DNA from 4 places in the Neisseria sp. P0009.S007 genome. Region 4 is predicted to be linked to each of the others. Evidence: predicted binding sites of a transcription regulator. Region 4 holds the regulator's gene; each other region holds the start of a gene.
The links. Region 4 encodes FNR, which switches genes on or off when oxygen is low (the NO sensors DNR and NnrR bind a similar motif). Its sites were predicted from a motif close to TTGATNNNNATCAA; they were not measured.
Positions count from the first base shown of each region.

Region 1: the regulator FNR is predicted to act here: its motif matches at 8,746-8,759, upstream of gnd (decarboxylating NADP(+)-dependent phosphogluconate dehydrogenase).
Region 2: the regulator FNR is predicted to act here: its motif matches at 2,777-2,790, upstream of ubiU (ubiquinone anaerobic biosynthesis protein UbiU).
Region 3: the regulator FNR is predicted to act here: its motif matches at 1,777-1,790, upstream of ccoN (cytochrome-c oxidase, cbb3-type subunit I).

Region 1 is NZ_JBQCVF010000072.1:64-9,667, reverse strand. Features, by position in the region: gene asd (aspartate-semialdehyde dehydrogenase) at 1-638, shown strand, start outside; gene ACTHS3_RS07815 (factor H-binding protein) at 728-1,525, opposite strand; gene ACTHS3_RS07810 (dihydrofolate reductase) at 1,723-2,205, shown strand; gene ACTHS3_RS07805 (DUF3079 domain-containing protein) at 2,288-2,554, opposite strand; gene ACTHS3_RS07800 (GNAT family N-acetyltransferase) at 2,721-3,176, shown strand; gene dinG (ATP-dependent DNA helicase DinG) at 3,245-5,395, opposite strand; gene ACTHS3_RS07790 (DUF2061 domain-containing protein) at 5,560-5,778, opposite strand; gene ACTHS3_RS07785 (D-2-hydroxyacid dehydrogenase) at 5,907-6,857, shown strand; gene gnd (decarboxylating NADP(+)-dependent phosphogluconate dehydrogenase) at 7,053-8,501, opposite strand; partial or broken gene ACTHS3_RS07775 (gamma-glutamyltransferase) at 8,985-9,604, shown strand, end outside.
Region 2 is NZ_JBQCVF010000086.1:5,558-9,511, forward strand. Features, by position in the region: gene ccoP (cytochrome-c oxidase, cbb3-type subunit III) at 1-165, shown strand, start outside; gene ubiT (ubiquinone anaerobic biosynthesis accessory factor UbiT) at 316-762, opposite strand; gene ACTHS3_RS08555 (U32 family peptidase) at 749-1,666, opposite strand; gene ubiU (ubiquinone anaerobic biosynthesis protein UbiU) at 1,677-2,684, opposite strand; gene ACTHS3_RS08565 (DUF2238 domain-containing protein) at 3,020-3,640, opposite strand; partial or broken gene ACTHS3_RS08570 (phosphatidate cytidylyltransferase) at 3,749-3,954, opposite strand, start outside.
Region 3 is NZ_JBQCVF010000086.1:53-4,822, forward strand. Features, by position in the region: gene ACTHS3_RS08525 (M61 family metallopeptidase) at 1-1,720, opposite strand, end outside; gene ccoN (cytochrome-c oxidase, cbb3-type subunit I) at 2,053-3,486, shown strand; gene ccoO (cytochrome-c oxidase, cbb3-type subunit II) at 3,511-4,122, shown strand; gene ACTHS3_RS08540 (cbb3-type cytochrome oxidase subunit 3) at 4,127-4,324, shown strand; gene ccoP (cytochrome-c oxidase, cbb3-type subunit III) at 4,324-4,770, shown strand, end outside.
Region 4 is NZ_JBQCVF010000056.1:447-5,102, forward strand. Features, by position in the region: gene greA (transcription elongation factor GreA) at 26-502, shown strand; gene ACTHS3_RS06850 (DUF4149 domain-containing protein) at 601-1,029, shown strand; gene ACTHS3_RS06855 (OmpA family protein) at 1,165-1,926, opposite strand; gene ACTHS3_RS06860 (CysB family HTH-type transcriptional regulator) at 2,369-3,319, shown strand; gene fnr (fumarate/nitrate reduction transcriptional regulator Fnr) at 3,406-4,140, opposite strand; partial or broken gene ACTHS3_RS06870 (oxygen-independent coproporphyrinogen III oxidase) at 4,303-4,656, shown strand, end outside.

The DNA of each region.
Region 1 (9,604 bases), on a different contig from region 4:
CCTATCAAGCCGCTTCCGGCGCGGGTGCGAAAAACATGCGCGAACTCATCAACGGCATGGGCGCGATTCACGCCAAAGTGGCAGACGAGCTTGCCGATCCTTCCAGCGCGATTCTCGACATCGACCGCAAAGTGTCCGATTTCCTGCGCAGCGAAGATTATCCGAAAGCCAACTTCGGTGTACCGCTCGCCGGCAGCCTGATTCCGTGGATTGACGTGGACTTGGGCAACGGCCAGTCCAAAGAAGAATGGAAAGGCGGCGTGGAAACCAACAAAATCCTCGGCCGCAGCGACAATCCGACCGTGATTGACGGCTTGTGCGTACGCATCGGCTCTATGCGCTGCCACAGCCAAGCCCTCACCCTGAAGCTGAAAAAAGATCTACCCGTTTCTGAAATTGAAGCGATTTTGGCAGGCGCGAACGATTGGGTGAAAGTCATCCCCAACGAAAAAGAAGCCAGCATCCACGAGCTGACACCCGCCAAAGTCACCGGCACGCTGTCCGTCCCTGTCGGACGCATCCGCAAACTGGGCATGGGCGGCGAATACATCAGCGCATTCACTGTCGGCGACCAACTCTTGTGGGGCGCTGCCGAGCCGTTGCGCCGCGTATTGCGCATTATCTTGGGCAGCCTGTAATTTAGGTTGGCATGAAAAAAGCAACGGTTTGGGCCGTTGCTTTTTTTGTCACAAAAAGGCCGTCTGAACCTTTCAGACGGCCTTGTTTCCTATTCTTTTTTACCGGCCAAACCGATTTCTTTGGTGGAATCGCCAACTTTGATTTGCGCCTTACCGGCAATTTCTTCAGCCTGCGGGCCGAAGAGTTTCAAATCGTAACGGCCGTTTTCGATACCGTTCAAACTGGTTTTACCGCTGATGGCGGCTTTTCCGTTGTTATTGGCAATGCCTGCGGCAAGCAGGTCGACATTATTGTGGGAAGCCATGCTGCTGATTTTGCCGTAACCTTGTTTTTTATCGAAATCGACAGTGTATTTCAGACGGCCGCTGCGGTCGTCGCCGTTAAACGCGATCCCCGAATACTGATAGCTGCCTTGTTTGGGTAAATTGCGATACGCTGTTTCATCGCCTTGGACTTCGCCGACGGTAAATATGTATGTATCGAGGTTTTGCAGCTTGCCTGCGTCATCGGCTTTTTGTTTGGCGTAACGCGCGGCAACAGTGGAATAATTTTGTTTATACACTTGGAAATCGCCCGTTTCCAAAGTGATGACTTGACCGTTTACCTTGATTTTTTGGGCGTAGTCGTAAGAAGATACTTTATCGGTTTTCAAAAAGCCGGTATCGAGTTTGCCGCCTTTTTGCAGGGTTTGCGTTTTACCGTTGGCGGTCAGCTCCAACGTACCGTTTTCAGGGACGGATTCGTTCAATTCAACGGACAACACGCCTTTCGGATGCGGATTGAGCGGCTCGGTCACGGCATTCGACAAGCCGCTTGTTGCGCCGCCGCAGGCAGTCAACATCAAAGACAGGGAGGCAGTCAAAGCAGAAATACAGAGGGTTCTCATCATTTTTTCCTTTCCTTTTTTATTTGATATGATATTTATCATATACCTAAAAAAATGAACAATAAATGATTTTTGTCAAAATTAAGTATTTTGAATATTGATTTTATAAATGTTGAAACATTTTTATAATATCGGGCATTCAGTCCTTCCCGCCTCCCTTCCGCTATAATCATTCTATTTTGCAAACGGATTTCATTATGCCTAAAATCACCCTTATCGCCGCCTATGCCGCCCGCCGCTGTATCGGCATCAACAACACCATGCCTTGGCATTTGCCCGAGGATTTTGCCTTTTTCAAATCCTACACTAACGGCAAACCCGTCATTATGGGCCGCAAAACATGGGAGTCGCTGCCGCGCAAACCGCTGCCCGGCCGTCAAAATATCGTCATCACCCGCCAAGATTATCAGGCCGAAGGCGCGCAAACGGCGGCCTCTTTGGAAGATGCGCTGGCTTTGTGTCAGGGGGTTGAAGAAGTCATCATCATGGGCGGCGCGCAAATTTATGCACAAGCCCTGCCGATTGCCACGGATTTGCGTTTGACCGAAGTCGGTTTGGATGTGGACGGCGATGCGTTTTTTCCTGAGTTTTCCACAGAAACATGGCAAGAAGCTTCTCGGGAAAACCATGTTTCCGCCAAAGGCATCGAATACGCGTTTGTGCATTATGTGAAGGCATAATCCGACAGCACAAAGGCCGTCTGAAATCCTGTTTTTCAGGTTTCAGACGGCCTTTTTATTTCGTTTATTTACGGCATACCGTTTAAGCTGTTTTATTTTTCAAAGGCAGTTTGATATGCGGTTTGGCCGGCTTGGGCGCTTCTTTCAGTCCAAGTTCAATTTGCTGCTCTTCGCTCAACAAATTGCTCCAGTCGCCTTTTTTATACCAGTCGCGGCCGTCCAACTCGATGGGATGTTGGATACGCTCGCAACCGTTGCCGCATTGCAAATCGTCCTCTTTGCAGTATTTGTCGCAACCCCAGCAGATACGCTCGGGATTTTTCGGGAAAATGGGAAATTTCTTGGCCATGATGTTCTTCTTTTGTTTGTGTGCGGTACGGCAGAATTATAAGTGATTTGAATGGGACTGGCGGCGGGTTTATCGTGTTTTACGCTGATTTTTTAAGATGTGTTAACCTTTCAGACGGCCTATACTGCAAAAATAATCCCTACGCGGTACAACAAAAGGACCCGATATGAACATATGCCGTCTGAAGCCTGAATTTGTCGAGCCTTTAGCCCTCGCGCTGTTTGAGGAGTGGCACGATTTTGCGCCGTGGTCGTCTCTGGACAAAATCCGTGCGTATTACGCGCAGTGCCTTGATGGGGATAACTTGCCGCTGGCGTTTGCGGCTGTGAATAATGAAGGGCGGCTGATGGGTTCGGCAGCATTAAAGCGGTTTGATATGGCGTGTTTTCCCGAACACGAATATTGGCTGGGCGATGTGTTCGTTTTGCCGCAATTTCGCGGTTTGGGCGTAGGCAGGCAGCTGGTTTCGTTTTGTCTGGATAAAGCACGCGAACTGGGTTTGCCGCATCTGTTTCTCTATACGCCGGATGTGCAAGCCGTGTATGAAAAGTTCGGCTGGAAAGAAATCACGCAGACTTGGCACAACGGGGAAACCGTATCCGTCATGAAATTGGATTTATAGTTTGAAAAGAATAAAAGGCCGTCTGAACATTTGATTTCAGACGGCCTCTGCCTTTGAATTATCCACAACTACCCTATCCGCTTAAACGGCGGCAGACAAGCCAATAATTGTTGGCCGTAGCGTTGCGTTTTGACGCGGTTGTCGAGGATGGTCACGCGGCCGTAATCCTGTTCGGTACGGATAAGGCGGCCGACAGCTTGGATCAGTTTGATGCTGGCTTCGGGCACCGTAATTTCGATAAAAGGATTGCCGCCGCGTTGTTCAATCCAACGGTTTTGGGTTTTCTCGATGGGATTGTCCGGCATCGCAAACGGCAGCTTGGCAATAATGACTTGCACGCAGGCCGTACCGGGCAGGTCGAGGCCTTCGGCAAAACTGTCGAGGCCGAAAATAATGCTGGCTTTACCTTCGGCAATAGCTTGATGGTGCCTTTGTAAAAGAACGGCCTTGGGCAACTCGCCCTGCACAAGCAGAAGCGGTAAGTATTCGTCAGGCAGTCGTAAGGCGACATCCTGCATTTGCTTGCGCGAGGAAAACAACACCAGCGTACCGATGGCTTCAACCGGCGAAACCAGCTTCGGCAACCATTCGACAATGGCGGCCGTATGCGCATCAGGGTCTTTGGGGCTGGCTTGAACCGGCGGAATATACAGCTCGCCTTGCGCATCGAAATTAAACGGGCTTTCCAATGCAAGCGTGGTGGTTTCGGGCAACCATAATAGGCCTGTTTGGCGCAAAATCAGGTTGAAGCTGCCGAGCGATTGCAGGGTGGCCGAAGTCAACACTGCGCCTGCCGCGTGCCGCCACAGGCTGTTGGCAAGGTGGGATGCGCTGCTGATGGGGCTGGCGTTGAAAATGTAGTCGTTTTTGTCGTCGGCACGGCGGGTTATCCATTTCGCCAACGGCTCTTCGCCTTCAATGGGAACGGTGGAGAGCAAATCCCAAACCGCGCTGATTTGTTCGATACGGGCGATAAAAAGGCCGAACTCGCTGGTCAGACGGTCGAGGAGCGCGCCATCCTGCTCTTTTTCGCGGCGCGCGGCGGAAAGCGCATCGTTCAGGCCGATAACGTGTTTGAGCAGGCTGCGCGCAGCAATGGCCGTATTGGAAACTGTGGTTTCCAGGCCTTCGGGGATTTTGCCGTCTTCCCACAGCCAAGTCGGTTCGTTGTGTTTCCGCCTGTCGTTTTCAGACGACCCCAGACTTAAAGACGGCTCTTCCGCCAAATGGAACTGCCATTCATGCAGGCTATCGAGCAAGGATGTGGCAGCTTCGTCAGCAAGGTTGGCAAGTTCGGCTTTATCGGTCAGCGCGGCAATTTTGCCGGTAAGCTGCGGCAGTTTTTCCAGCGTCCAAACGGCAATATTCCATGAATGTTCGGCGGCAAAGCGGCTGAGGGCTTTTTTGGACAGGTGGTGCGCTTCGTCTATGCAATAGAAACTGTTTTCAGGCGCAGGCAGAATCACGCCGCCGCCCATACTGATGTCGGCAAGCAGAAGATCGTGATTGGCAACGACGACATCGACGGTTTCCAAGACATCGCGTGCCAGGTAAAACGGGCATTCCGGACGGTTGGGACAGGCGGATTTCAGGCAGCCGTGGCGGTCGTTGGTCACTTTGAGCCAAATCGTGTCATCGATTTTTTCCGGCCAAGTGTCGCGGTCGCCATTAAAGCGGCGGGCGGAAAATTCATCGGCAATGTCGCGCAGCAGGTTCAATTCTTCAGGCTTGGGTTTGCTGTCCCACAACACTTCCGGCGCTTCAAAACCAAGCAGGTTTTGCTGGGCATTGTTTTGCGTCAGTTGATAGAGTTTGTAGGGGCAAAGATAACGGCCGCGTCCCTTGGCAAGCGCAAAGGTCAGCTCCAAACCGCTTTTTTCGACCAGAAACGGCAAATCGCGGTCAACCAACTGCTCCTGCAAAGCCACCGTCGCACTGCTGACGATCAACCATTTGCCGCGCGTTTGCGCCATGATGCCGCCGGCCAAAAGGTAGGCCAACGATTTACCCACACCGGTCGGCCCTTCGATCACGGCAATGCTCTCACCCTCGCGTTTGGGCGCTTCTTCGCCTTCTTCACGCGTCAACGTCCGCGAAAAAGCGTTGGCAATCGCCGCAATCATTTCCCGCTGCGAAGCGCGCGGACGGAAACCGGGCAGGTTTTTGCCAATGTTTTGGTAATGGTCGCGGATGGCGTTTTTTTCTAAATCGGTGAGCATTGAGGCCGTCTGAATGGGTTTGCAAGAATAGCGTATTTTAGCATTTTTACCTTAATGAAGCCTTCGTAAAGTCTTACTCTATTTTAGGGTTTGGCATTTTGATGGCAATGGACGAACCGAAAAACCATAATCGGTTTTAACCAAGCAAAAGGCCGTCTGAAACTTTAGCCGCACTGATGCAGAGGCACCCACAATTTTTGCTTTTCGGATTTGTTTTTCTCGTAGCGGTTCCACGCTTTTTCATGAAAATAAAAGACGACGGTATTGACGATGGGTTCGACCAAAGCCACCGCGCTGGAAACGCCGATACTGCCGGTCAGAATATAGGCGACACTAAATGCGACGCTGAAATGCAAAATAGCAAATGTAATGGTTTTAATCATGCTGTTTTCCTGATACATTGATGTTTTAATAGCTACATAATAATTATTATCAACTAACACGTATATTTTAAATCCTTTATCCTGATTTAGATTTTATAAATCGATATTTTATTTTTGATAGGAATTTTATGAATCCGCTCCAAATTGTCGTCCTCGACCGCGATACCCTCGTCAATCGCCCGTTTGAATTTGATTTTCCACACACATTAAGCAGCTACGGCACAACCGAAGCGCACGAAACGCTGGCGCGCATACGGGGTGCGGACATCATCATTACCAACAAAGTCGTGATTTCCGCCGAACACATCGCCGCCAACCCGCAGCTCAAACTGATTGCGCTAGCCGCGACGGGCGTCAACAATGTGGACGTTGAGGCCGCCAAACAAAATGGTACGGCAGTGTGCAATATCCGCGCTTACGGCAATGAATCCGTGGCGGAACACGCGTTTATGATGATGATTACCCTGATGCGCAACCTGCCTGCCTACCAGCGCGACGTTGCGGCAGGCTTGTGGGAAAACTCGCCGTTTTTCTGCTACCTCGGCGCACCGATGCGCGATTTGAACGGCAAAACGCTGGCGATTTTCGGTCGCGGCAATATCGGTAAAACACTGGCAACTTATGCTCAGGCTTTCAAAATGAATGTCGTGTTCGCCGAACATAAAAATGCCCAAAGCGTCCGCGACGGCTATGTTTCCTTTGACGAAGCCATCCGCTCCGCCGATGTCGTGTCGCTTAATTGTCCACTCACACCGCAAACGGCAAACATGATAGGCGAAGCCGAATTGCAACAAATGAAACCCGGCGCCATCCTCATCAACTGCGGGCGCGGCGGCTTGGTCGATGAAGCCGCTTTGGTTGCGGCGTTGAAATACGGCCAAATCGGCGGTGCAGGTTTTGACGTGTTGACACAAGAGCCGCCGCGCGACGGCAACCCTCTGCTGAAAGCCCGACTGCCCAACCTCATCGTCACGCCACACATTGCATGGGCAAGCCAAGAAGCCGCAAACCGCCTGTTTGACATCCTTTTGGATAACATCAACCGCTTCGTGGCCGGCAATCCGCAAAATCTGGTTTAATCTATGGAAAACCTGTTGATAAGGTTGTGAACAATTTTAAAGGCCGTCTGAAATATTCAGACGGCCTTTATTTATCTTTATTTATTTCATAAAGTTATCTATCAAGTAGATTAAATCATTTCATTCTTCATTGTGGATAACCCTATAAAAAGGCCGTCTGAAATACTCAGACGGCCTTTTGTTTGCCCGGGCAAATTAAATATCGTATGTGGTTGAAGCGGTATCGCCGCCCTTGCCTGTCCAGTTGGTATGGAAAAACTCGCCGCGCGGTTTGTCGGTACGCTCGTAAGTGTGCGCGCCGAAGTAGTCGCGTTGGGCTTGCAGCAGGTTGGCGGGCAGACGCTCGGAAGTGTAGCCGTCAAGGAAGGTAATTGCGGAAGCCATGCAAGGCATCGGAATACCGCACTCAATCGCTTTGGCCACCACTTTACGCCATGCAGGCAGACAAATTTCCAATACGCCTTTGAAATAAGGATCGGAACCCAAGAAGACCAAATCAGGATTGGCCTCGTATGCGTCGCGGATGTTGCCCAAGAACGCGCTGCGGATAATGCAGCCTTCGCGCCACAAGAGGGCAGTATTGCCGTAATTCAATGCCCAATCGTTGTTTTCGCTGGCTTCGCGGATCAGCATAAAGCCTTGTGCATAAGAAATGATTTTGGATGCCAACAGGGCTTGGCGTAGGGCTTCGACCCATGCGGCTTTGTCGCCTTCAATCGGGGTAATGGTTTTGCCAAACAGGCTGTTTGCTTGGGTGCGTTGGTCTTTAAACGCGGACACGCAACGTGCAAATACGGCTTCGGAAATCAGGGTCAACGGGATACCCAAATCGAGGGCATTGATGCCGGTCCATTTACCTGTACCTTTTTGACCTGCGGTATCGAGGATTTTTTCGACCAAAGGTTCGCCGTTTTCATCTCTGTAACCCAAAATCGCGGCGGTAATTTCGACCAGATAAGAATCCAGTTCGGTTTTGTTCCACTCGTTGAAGATTTGGTGCATTTCGTCATAAGACAGGCCCAAACCGTCTTTCATGAATTGGTACGCTTCGCAAATCAACTGCATGTCGCCGTATTCGATGCCGTTGTGCACCATTTTGACGAAGTGGCCCGCACCGTCACGGCCGACCCAGTCGCAGCAAGGCTCGCCTTGAGGTGTTTTGGCGGAGATGGCTTGGAAAATCGGCTTAACGGCAGGCCATGCGGCTTCGTCGCCACCGGGCATGATGGACGGGCCGTGACGCGCGCCTTCTTCGCCACCGGAAACGCCGGCACCGATAAAGCGGATGCCTTTTGCCGCCAGCTCGTGTGTGCGGCGGGTGGAATCAGGATAGTTGGCGTTGCCGCCGTCAATAATGATGTCGCCTTCGTCCAAAAGTGGAACGAGTTGTTCGATAAAATCGTCAACAACAGAACCGGCGCGAACCATCATCATGATTTTGCGCGGTTTTTCTAATTTATCAACTAGATCTTGCAGTGAATATGCACCAATAATATTGGTATTTTTGGCTGCGCCGTTTAAAAAATCATCTACTTTGCTGGTCGTACGGTTGTATGCGACAACTTTAAAGCCGTTATCGTTCATGTTGAGAATCAGGTTTTGCCCCATTACGGCAAGGCCGATTACGCCAATGTCGCCTTTCATTTCGTGAAACTCCGTTATTGATTAATTTTATCAAGCGTAACTCTAGCTGATTTACACGTTTTTAACAATCCTTAACTTTTTAATTTTTTGAAAAGATGCCTTTACGTTTCAGACGGCCTTTGCCTTTGGGAAAACAAACTATAAATAAGATTTTAAATAATAAATAGAAGATGATATTGAGTGCTGCCACAGCTTGTTGATAACTTTGATTAAAAAAATTTTTCAAATACTTAGCTGATATTTTTTGATGAGGATAAAGTATGGTCGGCCTTGTTTGCATATGTGGATAAAAATTTTCTGCCGCTTTGTTCTGTGGGTAACTTTTTGCCTGTGCACAATCTTAGCTTGTTTTATACTTCTCCAATCGGAACTGATTGAGTAGGGAAATAGTCAAATGGTTTTTTATTTCTGAATATTTTCATATTTCCTCTTGTTCAAGTTGGGAAAAGGCCGTCTGAAAATATTTAAATTTATGGATTGAATATGAAATTTTCCTTTAGTATTAAGTTGTTATCTATTTTAGTTTTGGCCGCTTGTGCGCAACAGCCGGTTCAAAAGCCTCAAGTTGCCCTGCCCTCCGTATCTGTGGATAACCATGCGCCGGAACGAGGGACGGGGCTGACCGAGCAGAAGTTAATCCGCGCCAAACATTATATGGCGGCGTCTGCCAATCCGTTGGCAACCGAGGCGGGATACGAGGTTTTGAAACGCGGCGGCAGCGCGATAGATGCGATGATCGCCATGCAGACGACCTTAGGTCTGACCGAACCGCAGTCTTCTGGTTTGGGCGGCGGCGCGTTTTTGGTGTATTGGGACAATAAGGCGAAAAAACTGACGACGTTTGATGCCCGCGAAACGGCGCCGAAAGCGGCAACGCCGGCGCTTTTCTTGGATGAAAACGGCAAGCCGATGGGCTTTATGAACGCAGTGGTCGGCGGCCGTTCGGTCGGCGTGCCGGGGATTCCGAAGCTGCTGGAAGATGTCCACAAGCGTTACGGCAAATTGCCGTGGGCAAGCCTGTTTGACAAACCGATTGCTTTGGCGGAACAAGGTTTTGCTGTTTCTCCGCGTATGGCGAAATCCATCGAGCAAAATTTGGAACC
Region 2 (3,954 bases), on a different contig from region 4:
GACGACTGGGCTCCTCGAATTAAGCAAGGTAAAGATACTTTGCACAAACACGCGCTTGAAGGTTTTAATTCAATGCCTGCCAAAGGCGGCAACAGCAGCTTGAGTGACGATGAGGTTAAAGCGGCTGTAGACTTTATGGCAAATGAGTCCGGTGCAAAATTCTAATTTTGAGTCGGATTGAAAAAAGCGTACCTAACAAGGTACGCTTTTTTATATTTGATAAAACCAATAAGAGAAGACATATCAAAGAGGTGAAATATATAAGGCCGTCTGAAACATTCAGACGGCCTTTGTTCTTGGTTCAACCAAAATTAATCAATCCAAAGTGGACGTGCTGCGTTTCAGGAACCATTCGCTGAAAGGCCACTCAACACTGTCGAGTAAGTTTTTGGTAATTAGCCCCAGTTCCGTATCGCCTTCGATTTGCAATTTACGGTTGAAAAATAAGGTATCGGGATCTTCCTCGCGCATCATCATGCGCATGAAGTCTATACCGTTGGCCGCCAGCCTCAGATCGGGGACGCCACTGAAGTTGTCGTCCAGGAATTTTTCCGTATTGGCACTAAACCGCACTTTGATACCGGCATCCAAAACTTCGATTTCGAATTTTCTTCCGGCAAAAAGTTCCATATCGGCAGGCAGTAAACCTTTTCTCAGCATGGTATTCAATACGGAGACCAAAACAAAGCGTGGAGGTTTGCCGGGAAGTTTGGTACCGATTTTTGTCATCCATTTGGGTAATATGATTTCAGGCAGCGCCATAATATGCCTCCTTCACGGTTTCAATACCGGGCTGACCGCGCCAATAGCCGTCAACCAGTGTTCCGGTAGTCAATCGTTCCAACTCAGGGTGGACATCTTCCCATGTGGCTTTTCCGTCCAATACATCGCGGTGAATTTGGATAATTTCAGCCATGCTGTGCATTTGTGGCGACAGTCTGAGCATATTCACGCCGATTTTATTCAAGTCTTCATGGTGGGGCAGTAGGTTTTGGCAGCCGTAAGACATGGTTTGGATGCCGTTGATGGTGAGAAACGGCTGGCCTTCTCGCGTATTCATGGCCATACCGTGCTCATGATCGAGGCAGCGGAACTCGCAACTGTCTTTATTCAGATTGTAATGGCGGGCGGTAAAGCAACGTGATGAATAGGCAAGCGGCATTTTACCCCAAGCGAAGAGTTCAGTTTCAATGCCGTCTGAAGCCTTGATGATTTCGGCAACCTTATCGCGGCTTAGCTCGGACGGTGCAATCCAGCGGAATGCCCCTAATTTTCGGAATACGTCCAAAGTAGTTTCGTTGTAGATATTCAGGCTTGCACCGGCAACAAAAGGAATGCCGTGTTCGCGTGCCAATTTGACCGCCCCCATGTCGTTGGCTTCAACTTTAAACTTTCCCTGCTCCGTGATTTTGCGCAAGCGTTTCAGATCGGATTCGCTTTCGAGCAGGACTTGTGAAGAAAGAATAATCTCCTTACCGCTTTCCGCCAAGTCTTCAGCCAGTCCGAACCAGTCGGCAAAGCGCATTTTCTGACGGCGTGAGCAGACTACCTCACCCAAATAGACCGTATCCAACGGCGTATCCAGCATGGAAACGTAAAATTCCAGCAGGGCTTCTTTTTGCCAGAAAAATAAAATAGGGCCCAGCGACAATTTCAATGAATTCATTTTTTTCCCCTTATTTCCATGGGCGGTTGTATGCGCCCAAAGTTGTCTGATGACCTTCCGAAACTTTGCTCAAGGCATTGTTCCAGGACGGATTGACTTTGAAACGCGATGGATCGGCTGCAGCTGCATCCAGTGCTTGGCGCAGGGATTTGGTTACTTGCGCCGTATACATCGGACTGCGTTGGCGTCCCTCGATTTTGATGGCGGACACACCGATTTTGATGAGTTCGGGCAACATTTCCAAAACATTCAGGCTGGTCGGTTCTTCCAAAGCATAGTAAGTTTCATCATTGACTTCAAAGCGGCCTTTGCACAAGGTTGGATAACCTGCCGGTTCATTGGGTTTGTATTGGTCTATCAATACCTGGTTTAGACGTACGTTCATGCGGTCGGGCAGTTGTTCCCAGCGGACGGATTTTGCCGGAGAGCAGACACCTTGCATATTGGGCGATTCGCCTGTTGCATAGCTCGACAAGATGCAACGGCCTTCCACCATCACACACAAACTGCCGAAACCAAAGACTTCAATTTCCACATCAGTATTGTCAATCACATGTTTGACCTGATCGATGGTCAGCACGCGCGGCAAAACGGCACGACGGATGCCGAACAGCTCTTTCATCATATTGATGGCTTCGTAATTGGTGGCCGAACCTTGTACCGACATATGCAGGCGTAAATTCGGATGTTTGTCTGCCGCATACGCCATGATGGCGGGGTCGGCAACAATAATCGCATCGGCACCCAAATCCGCCGCCGTATCCACAGCGGCGTGCCAACGCTCCACTTGGCCAGCTTGTGCGAATGTATTGATAGCCATCAGTACATTGCGCCCGCGCGCATGGGCGTAAGCAACGCCTTCCCGTGCCGATTTCATATCGAAATTCAGTCCCGGAAAGTTTCGTGCATTGGTCGCATCTTTCAAACCCATGTAAACCGTGTCCGCACCGTTGTCCACAGCGGTTTTCAGTGCAGGCAGGTTGCCGGCGGGGCAGACCAATTCTGGAATTCTCTGCATTTTGTGTTCCTCGTCTTGATGATAACCTCTATCGGATTAATCAATATTTTGTAGAATTCCGGATATTTTATGGATTAATGACACAAGATATGCTGATTTAAATCAAATCGAAAAATTCAGATTGACGTAGGCATATTGTTTACAAAATCTTAACAGACGTTGTTTTTTATATATTTCATGTGCTTAAAAATTTTGATGACGAATTTTGTTTCAAAATCGGCTTATGTTTTTAACTATCGCATTTATTAATTTTTACAATAATGGCGATTGAAAAATGAAAAAAAGGCCGTCTGAAAATCTGGTTTCAGACGGCCTTCTGCTTTAAAGGGATATATTTAAGAGAAACCCAAGCGTTTATCGGGTCGGGTAAACACAAAAATAAACAGGGAAGTTAACGCACCCAAAGTATCGGCAAGCATGTCTTTTTGCGCGTCCCAAATATCGCCTTGGGAACCCAAGAATTCTAGTCCGGCCTCTCCGCCGTCGATGACGGCATATTGCCATTCGATGATTTCATAGGCGGCAGCCACGCTCATAATGAAGAACAGGGAGAAAAATAAGGCCAACGGCAGGTTGCACAGCTTGCGGCGCAGCAGCCACTCAGCCATCGGGTAGGCATAAAAGCCGATGATGTAATGGGCAATACGGTCGTAATGATTGCGGTTTTCGCCCAAAATTGGTTCGACAAAGCGGTTGATGGATTCAAATGGCACATCGGCAAAAGTGTAGTATGCACCGATGGAATGCATGATCAGCCAGAAGCTCATGAATAAGTAGGCCAAGTTGCTGAAGCGGAAAATGCGGTAGGTGGCAACCAGAAGGAAGAATACGGATGCTACGGGGGTGATTTCGGCGTACCAGACCGCGCGGTCATGAGGATTAATGCCTGACCAAACAATGAGGGCGAAGATAATCGTAGCAAGAAAAATGGGAAAGATTGGAGAGGGTTTATTCATGTTGTGTGTATGTAGTAATAATGGTTGCGTATTGTATAACGAATTGGCAGGGCTGCAGTTTTAGACATTCAAGGCCGTCTGAAAAGCAGCTTTCAGACGGCCTGAAGTTTAGCCGTTCCAGAAATAACGGGTGATGTGGAAAAACACAGGTGCAGCAAAACAAATCGAATCCACACGGTCAAGCATACCGCCGTGGCCGCGTATCATATTGCCCCAGTCTTTGACACCGTAATCGCGTTTGATGGCAGACATAACCAGGCCGCCAAAGAAGCCCATCAGGCAGACGATAAAGCCGATAATGGCTGCTTGGCCGT
Region 3 (4,770 bases), on a different contig from region 4:
GGCGATCGGTAATGTGCAGCAGGGCAGTATTGGCTTCTGCCGCTTGAACTGTGATGCTGGTTTCACGCAATAGGCCTTGACGGAAGAAATGGATGGTGGTGCGCGTGCCGATAGGCAGTTTGCTCCACTGTGCCGCAAGGTCGTTGCAGGCATAGCCGCCTAGGGCGATGATTTTGTCTTGCGGGCAGAGTCCGGCATTTTCTGCACTGCCGCCATTAAATACATGAGTCAGGACGGCATGATCGCTGCTTTGTTTGAAACGTGCGCCCAAATCGTTGGCGGGGGCAACCGATTGGGGTTCGCTTGCAAATGCTCCGCCATGTTGGCGAGGTAGGGGAATAAAGTCGAGTTTGACACCTACGCTTTGTAGGCATTCTGCGAGCGGAAGGTCTTCGGTGCTGTATAAGGCCGTCTGAAAGAAGGTTTCTAAATCTAAACTGGTCATTTCTTGGCAACGGATTTGCCAGTGTTTTTCGGGTATGCCTTGATGGGTGTTGCACCAGTCGCGATAGTGTTGCTGCATCACACTGTCGATGGTGTATTTGCCTTGGCTTTTTTCACGGATGATAAGGTCGAGGCAAAGTGCGGCCAGTGCGCCTTTTTGATAGTAGCTGACGATGGCGTTTGGGCTGTTTTCGTCTTGTTTGTAGAACTTGTCCCACGCGCTGAAACTGGATTGGGCAAGTGTTTGTTTCAGGCGGCCTTGTGTCTGCTGTACACGTGTGATGCTTTGTGCAAGCAGGGTAAGGTAGGCTTCGGGGCTGATGGTTTTGCTTCGGGCTAGAAAGAGGTCGTCGTAGTAGGAAGTAATGCCTTCGAATGCCCAAAGTTGCTCGGTATAGTTTTCTTGGTCGAGGTTGTAAGGTGCGAATACGGCCGGTTTGATGGATTTGACGTTCCATGCGTGGAAGTATTCATGGGAGAAGAGGCCGAGCAGTTCGGTATAGGCTTTGTCGGCTTCACCCATATCGTAAGATGGCAGACTGTGGCGGTCGGCGAGTAGGGCGGTGCTGCTGATGTGTTCCAGTCCGCCATAAAGGTTGTCGCCCAGATGTAATAGGAAAAGGTATTCGGAAAACGGGGCAGGGGAGGGGAACATCGCTAACTCGGTTTCGCAGATTTTTTGAATATCGGCGAGGAAGCGGGTGCGGTCGAAATCAGGATAGATGCCGCTTAATGCAATACGGTGGGGGATGCCTTGTGCTTCAAAGTCGAGGAATTCGATGATGCCTGTTTCAACAGGATGATCAATAAGCTCGGCATATGAGGCCGTCTGAAAAGTGGTCGCCGAAATTTGGGGTAGGGTGGTGGCTATCTGCCATGTGTGTGGCAGGGTAGGAAATTCGACTTGGTGTGGTTGTTCCTCTTGTCCGTGCACTTTTAAGAATAGGCACGCGCCATCAAAAAAGCCGCGCTCGGTACTGAGGAATGAGCCGCGAACAGACAAGTCGAATGCGTAGACGGTGTAGTAAATTTCCCACGCTCCATTGAGGGCAGGGGTTTGCCAATAGTTTTTGCTGGTTTGTGTCAGTGGCTGGGCTTTGCCGTTGCAGCACGCGTTGATGTGTGTGATGTGGCGGGCAAAGTCACGGATGAGATAGCTGCCGGGAACCCAGTTTGGCAGGCTGATTTCTGTTTCAGAATCATCAGTTTGAGTGAATGATAAGGTGATGTGCCATTCATGAGACAGAAAGTTGGGGGTAATTTTGTAATTAATCATGGCTATTGGTTAATTTGCTAAAGTTTATTAAGAGGAAGGGGTTTTAAAGGGTAGGCTTAATCTATATCAATAAAACTGTACGAAAAAGGGGGCTTGAAAAAATGCTGTGTCCGATTTATTGAACATGTTTAAATAATTTATTGATTATAAAAGAAATGAGATTATGTCTCACTAAAGTTTTTATGCAATATGGAATGTAATTTTGCTTGGCATGTTGTGGTGTCTATGTTAAATTTAGAAAAATTTGAGCCTTGGCCGTATTGCGCTTTTCGTAAATGCAGGGGCTGGGGTGAGATAAAAATTTTTTATACCCATAATTTATGGAGACTTCCATGGACACACAAACTTATAACTACAAAGTGGTGCGCCAGTTCGCCATCATGACTGTAGTTTGGGGTATTGTGGGCATGTTGGTTGGCGTTATCGTCGCTGCCCAGCTTTTTGCTCCGGCCCTAGATTTATCCAATATCGGACCTTGGTTCCACTTTGGCCGCCTGCGTCCTCTGCACACCAATGCGGTTATTTTTGCATTCGGTGGTTGTGGTTTGATCGGTACATCATACTACGTTGTTCAACGTACATGTAATACCCGTCTGTTTGGCGGTTGGCTGCCTGCATTTACCTTCTGGGGTTGGCAGGCCGTTATCGTGGCTGCTGCCATCAGCTTGCCTATGGGTTACACCCAAGGTAAAGAATACGCCGAGTTGGAATGGCCTATCGACATTTTGATTACGCTGGTGTGGGTTGCCTACGCTATCGTATTCTTCGGTACGATTGCCAAACGTAAAATCAAACATATTTACGTTGCCAACTGGTTCTACGGCGGCTTTATCTTGGCCGTTGCACTGTTGCACATCGTCAACAATATCAGCATCCCTGCCGGTTTGATGAAATCTTATCCGGTTTACGCAGGTGCGATTGATGCGATGGTTCAATGGTGGTATGGCCACAATGCGGTGGGCTTTTTCCTGACAGCCGGCTTCTTGGGTATGATGTACTATTTCGTACCTAAACAAGCGGGCCGTCCGATTTACTCTTACCGCTTGTCCGTCGTTCACTTCTGGGCTTTGATTTTCACTTATATGTGGGCTGGTTCACACCACTTGCACTACACCGCATTGCCTGACTGGACTCAATCTTTGGGTATGGTATTGTCTTTGATCCTGTTTGCGCCTTCTTGGGGCGGTATGATCAACGGTATCATGACTCTGTCCGGCGCATGGGACAAACTGCGTACCGACCCGATTTTGAAATTCTTGATCGTTTCTCTGTCTTTCTACGGTATGTCTACCTTCGAAGGCCCGATGATGTCTATCAAAACCGTTAACGCTCTGAGCCACTACACCGACTGGACTGTTGCACACGTTCACGCCGGCGCATTGGGCTGGGTGGGCTTTGTAACCATCGGTTCCGTTTACTATATGATTCCCCGCTTGTTCGGCAAAAATGAAATGTACAGCACCAAATTGGTTGAGGCGCATTTCTGGATCGCGACCATCGGCGTGGTTCTGTATATCGCTGCAATGTGGATTGCCGGCGTAATGCAAGGTCTGATGTGGGGTTCTTTGAATGACGACGGCACGCTGACTTATTCCTTCGTTGAATCCGTAAAACGTACCATGCCTTACTACATGATTCGTTTCACCGGCGGTCTTCTGTACCTGAGCGGTATGTGCATCATGGCATATAACGTTTACCGTACTGCTATCAGTGGTAAAGCAGTTGATGCTGAGATTCCTGCGGTTTCTCAAACTCAACACCACTAATGACAAGAAAGATAGGCTACCAAAATGAAATTACAACAATTAGCTGAAGAAAAAGTCGGTGTACTGATTGTATTCACCCTGCTTGTAGTCAGCGTCGGCCTTCTGATTGAGGCTGTTCCGCTGTTCTTCACCAAGGCAGTTACCGAACCTGCGCCCGGCGTGAAACCATATAACGCTCTGCAAGTGGCCGGTCGCGATATTTATGTGCGCGAAGGCTGCTACAACTGCCACTCTCAAATGATTCGTCCATTCCGTGCAGAAACTGAACGTTACGGTCATTATTCCGTTGCCGGTGAGTCTGTTTATGACCATCCGTTCCAATGGGGTTCTAAACGTACCGGTCCGGATTTGGCTCGTGTCGGCGGCCGTTATTCCGATGAATGGCACCGCATCCACCTGCTGAACCCGCGCGACGTTGTGCCGGAGTCCAATATGCCTGCATTCCCATGGCTCGCACGCAATAAAGTCGATGCCGAGGCAACTGTGGCGCATATGAAAGCCCTGCGTAAAGTGGGTACACCTTACAGCGATGAAGAAATTGCCAAAGCACCTGAAATGCTGGCTAACAAATCAGAGCTGGACGCTGTTATCGCCTATCTGCAAGGCTTGGGCTTGGCATTGAAAAACGTAAGGTAACATCATGGACGCTAACTGGGCTCGCTCGCTCTTTACTGTTTGGGTATTTATCAGCTTTATTTTAGTCCTCTATATTGTGTTCAATAGACGCAATAAGAAAAACTATGACGATGCTGCCAGCAGTATTTTCGATAATGACGAACAAAGGCCGTCTGAAAAGGACGATCAAGCTCAGTCAGTCCGTGATCACGGAGCAAAATAATGAACACAACATCCCAATTTACCAGTAGTTTCTGGAGTATATATATTGCCGTTATCGTCGTGCTCAGCTTCATCGGCCTGGCTTGGCTTCTGCTTTCGCAAAACGTTGTGAAACGCCCTAAAAAAGGCGAAGAAGTAAAAACCACAGGTCATGAGTGGGACGGCATTTCGGAGTACAACAACCCTCTGCCACGTTGGTGGTTTTGGCTTTATGTCTGCACATGGCTGTTTGGCGTCGGCTACCTGATTATGTATCCAGGTATTGGCGATTACAAAGGCCTGTGGGGCTGGAGCAGCCATGGTCAATATGAAGAAGAAGTTGCCAAAGCCAATCAGCAATACGGTAAAGTGTATGCTAAATTTTCCAATATGCCGATTGAGAAAGTGGCTAAAGACCCTGAAGCCCGTGCTATTGCACAAAACCTTTTCAATACCTACTGTATCCAA
Region 4 (4,656 bases):
TCATCATGCTTTCATGGAGAACTCAATGCAAAAAATCCCTTTGACCGTCCGTGGTGCAGAATTGTTGAAACAAGAACTTCAACACCTCAAAAGCGTAGCACGCCCAGAAGTCATTGAAGCCATCGCCGAAGCACGTTCACACGGCGACTTGTCTGAAAACGCAGAATACGAAGCCGCCAAAGAGCGTCAAGGCTTTATCGAAGGCCGCATTGCCGAGTTGGAACACAAACTCTCTATGGCGCACATCATCAACCCTGCCGAAATCCATGCAGAAGGCAAAATTGTGTTCGGCACAACTGTGACACTGGAAGATTTGGAAACCGAAGAACAAGTTACCTACCAAATCGTCGGTGAAGATGAAGCAGACATCAAAGAACACAAAATCTACGTTGGCTCCCCCATTGCCCGAGCCCTGATCGGCAAAGAAGAAGGCGACGTTGCAGAAGTTCAAGCACCCGGCGGCGTGCGTGAATATGACATCATTGCCGTGCAATATATTTAAATAAACAAAAGGCCGTCTGAAAACATTTTCAGACGGCCTTTTGCTGTACCTAAAAACACCATAATCAAAGAAAATAAAATCTTCACAGGAGAAGCATAATGAATCTACTATACAAAATTATCCAAACCGCTGCCGCCATGTGGCTTGGTATGCAGCTGACAGCAGGCTATGTTACTGCCCCTATCCTATTCCGCATCCTGCCCAAAATGCTGGCAGGAGAAATTGCCGGCATTTTATTTGCTATTACAGCACTTTGTGGCTTAGTTATTTTTGGCGCAGCCTATGCCTTTTTCAGACGGCAGCTGGCCTTACTTTCTTGGTGGATATTGGTACTTTGGCTACTCTTAGCCTGTAATCATCTTTTGGTTACGCCGGTTATCGAGGCACACAAGTACGGACTAGATAACTGGTTACTGTCCCTAGTAGGTGGAACATTCGGCGTTTGGCACGGCTTATCCAGTATCATCTTTTTGATTTGTACAATACTCGCCGCTGTTTGCGTATGGAAATGGCCCAAGTCAAACTAATCTGTCTTAATAAAAGGCCGTCTGAAAATAAGTCTTTCAGACGGCCTTTTATTTTGAATCATGAATTCCCCGACTCTTCAAATATAAACCATAAAAAAATGCCCTGCAATATGCAGGGCATTTTTCAAAAACCGATTAAGGTTTAGCGTAACCGTGAACGCCATTGTAAGGAGCTGGGATCCAACCTTCATCAGTAGCAGGCAATTCGCCTTGACCTTCGATAGTTTGACCTGGAGCAACTTGACGAGTAACCACGCTGCGGATTTTAACATCAACGCGGCGGTCAGGCTCGATACAAGCGATAAGAGCAGCACGTTTCTTAGCTTTAGAAACTTTTTTGCCCAGTTTAGCAACTTCAGCTTCACAAGTAGCAGTCATTTGAGCTTGAGATTCGCCCAGACCTACTGCAGAGATTTTGCTAGAAGCAACGCCACGACCTACCAAGTAGTTAGCAACTACGTTGGCACGACGCTCAGACAGAGCTTGGTTGTATTGCTCAGAACCCATGAAGTCAGTGTGACCTTCAACACGTACAGTTTGTACGCTTTCGTTGCTCAGGCGTTGAGCCAAAGCGTTCAGGTTCTCTTGAGCTTCAGGACGCAGGTTGTCTTTGTCGAAGCCGAACAGAGTTTTAGAAGACAGGGAAACAGTTTCATCAACATACTCAGGAGCTTGTTGTACAGGAGCAACTGCTTCGCGGTCACCACATTCAACACGGCCTTCGGTAGCTTTGTCGAAGTAGCTGTTTTTCCAGCATTCGCCGTAGTTGTTACGGACGATTTCTTGAGATTGGCTGCTTACGGTGTAACCGTGTTTGGTGTGCGCTTCGCTGGCCATAGCGGTGCCAGAGGCAACCAAGGCAACGAACAATGCGCTTAATTTCAGCTGTTTGGTCATTTTATTCCCTCATCAAATTGTTATGCGGCGGACTAGGAAAGCAACCGCTGCAAAGTACCAATATACAGGCCGCAGTATCAAAACAGCGGCAAATCGGATATATCAGGTTGCACTATAAAGAAGCGCAAGGCAAACTGTCAATACTCGATGCCTTCAAACAATCATGAAGTGCCTGCTTCCTAGTAGTTAATCATGCCGAAAAATCAATCTTGTGTCATTAATTTAGGGCAAAATCAGACAATTCACCTACCTAAAGTTGTACAAAAACAACAAAACCCCTTTCCCTCTTCTTTCCTGAATTTCCTGTTTTCATATCATTAAAAGATATTTTCATTAAAAACAACCATTTTCAAAACTCGGGGCAAAACTGGGCAAAATATGTTAAATTACATGCCGTTTGTCGCACAAAATCCACAATAACAACGTATTCGGTACTACTACCATGAAACTGCAACAATTACGTTACGCCCTTGAAGTTTACCGGCACAATCTGAATGTCTCCGAGGCTGCCGATGCGCTTTTTACATCCCAGCCCGGCATTTCCAAACAAATCCGCCTGCTTGAAGAAGAATTGGGTATCCAAATTTTTATCCGCAGCGGCAAACGTGTGGTTTCCGTTTCGCAACCGGGCAAAGCCGTATTAGAGATTTCGGAACGGATTTTGCGTGATGTACAAAACATTAAAAATATCGGCAGCGAGTTTACCGATCACGACAGCGGCTCGCTAACCATCGCGACAACGCATACCCAGGCGCGCTATGCTTTGCCCAAAATCGTTGCGGAATTTGTCAAAAACTACCCTAAAGTCAATTTGACCATCAAACAAGGCAGCCCTTCTGCCATTGCCCAAATGGTCAGCAGCGGAGAAGCAGATTTGGCAATTATTACCGAACGCATTGACGATCACCCCGAGTTGGGCAAACTACCCTGCTACGAATGGAACCATGCCGTGATTGTTCCGCACGATCACCCTCTTTTGGACTGCCGCAATCCTTTAAGCCTTGAAGATTTAGCTTCTTTTCCGCTAGTTACTTACGAATTTGCTTTTAATTCCGGCAGCAGCATTGCGCGTACATTTAATAAAGCGCATATTGAGCAACCTGATGTTGCCTTATCGGCTGCCGATACAGATGTATTGAAGACGTATGTCCGCTTAGGCTTGGGCGTTGGTTTAATGGCGAAAATGGCGTACGATCCTGCGGTCGATCAAGATTTACAGCTGATTGATGCGGCACACTTATTTGAACCATCACCCACTTGGATAGCCTTACGCACCGATACCTACCTGCGCGGTTACGCGTATGACTTTATCCAGATGTTTGCACCGAAACTGACCAGAGAAGTAGTCGACCGCATTCTGTACACGCCGGTTGTTGAAGATTTTTCAATTTAATATCTGACTATAACTTGCGTAACTTAACAATTATTCTTTAATTCTTGTTAAAAAGGCCGTCTGAAATATTTCAGACGGCCTAAGATTCAGATAGCGTGCGAACAACCAGAAACCATTTTCTTCAAGGTTGTCGCATCTAAGATTTTGATGTGCTTGTGTTCAACAGAAATCAAGCCTTCATGATGGAATTTAGACAAGGTGCGGCTGACTGTTTCCAGTTTCAGCCCCAAATAGCTGCCGATTTCCTCACGCGACATCCGCAAGATAAAATCATTGGCGGCAAAACCTCGTGAATAGAGACGCTGAGACAGATTGAGTAAGAATGCTGCCAATCGCTCTTCAGCGCGCATATTGCCCAAAAGCAGCATAACGCCCTGATCTCGGACAATTTCGCGGCTCATCAAGCGGAAAAAGTGAGAACGGAGGCTGGGAATATCCTGACCAAGTTCTTCAATATGTGTAAACGGAAGCTCGCATACCTCGCTGTCTTCCAAAGCCACAGCATCACAGCTGTGAATATGGGAACAAATCCCATCCATACCGATCAGCTCGCCCGACATAAAAAAGCCGGTTACCTGATCTCGTCCATCTTGGCTGGCAACTGTTGTCTTAAAGAAGCCCGCACGGATGGCAAATAAAGAGGTAAACGGCTCGCCGGCACGGAACAGGTATTCACCTTTTTTCAGACGGCGGCTTTGACGGATAACCGCGTCTAATTGTGAAAATTCGTTAGGCATCAGTCCGACAGGCAAACACAGCTCGCGTAAAGAACATGTGGAACACAAGGTTTTCATTTGATGTGTTGCATTGTGTGTGGCCATAACGCACCTTTAATTTGCTTAGTTCTCTCAATCCCTGATGAAGCCGAATAACTATTGACCCATGTCAAAGTTGGCATATCATTATGAGGCATTCTACCAAACTATCGAAATTTTGACTAAAATTTTCCCTAATTTCCTTACTTCATACTACAAGCCCCGACCATGAAAATCATCCCTATCTCAAATAACACTAACACAAACAATGAATTACCGGAATTCGACCGCGAATTGATTGCCAGTTTGCCATCAAGCGGTCCACGTTATACATCCTATCCGACCGCCGACCGCTTCCATGAAGGCTTTAAAGAAGCCGAATATATCCAAGCTTTAAACCTGCGTAACATGGGCGCGCTCAACAAACCCCTTTCACTCTACATCCACATCCCCTTCTGCAATACCATCTGCTACTACTGCGGCTGCAACAAAATCATTACCAAAGACAAAAGCCGTGCCGATGCCTATATCCAGTATCTGGAAAAAGAAATGGAGTTGCTGGCACCGCATTTAGGCGGACGA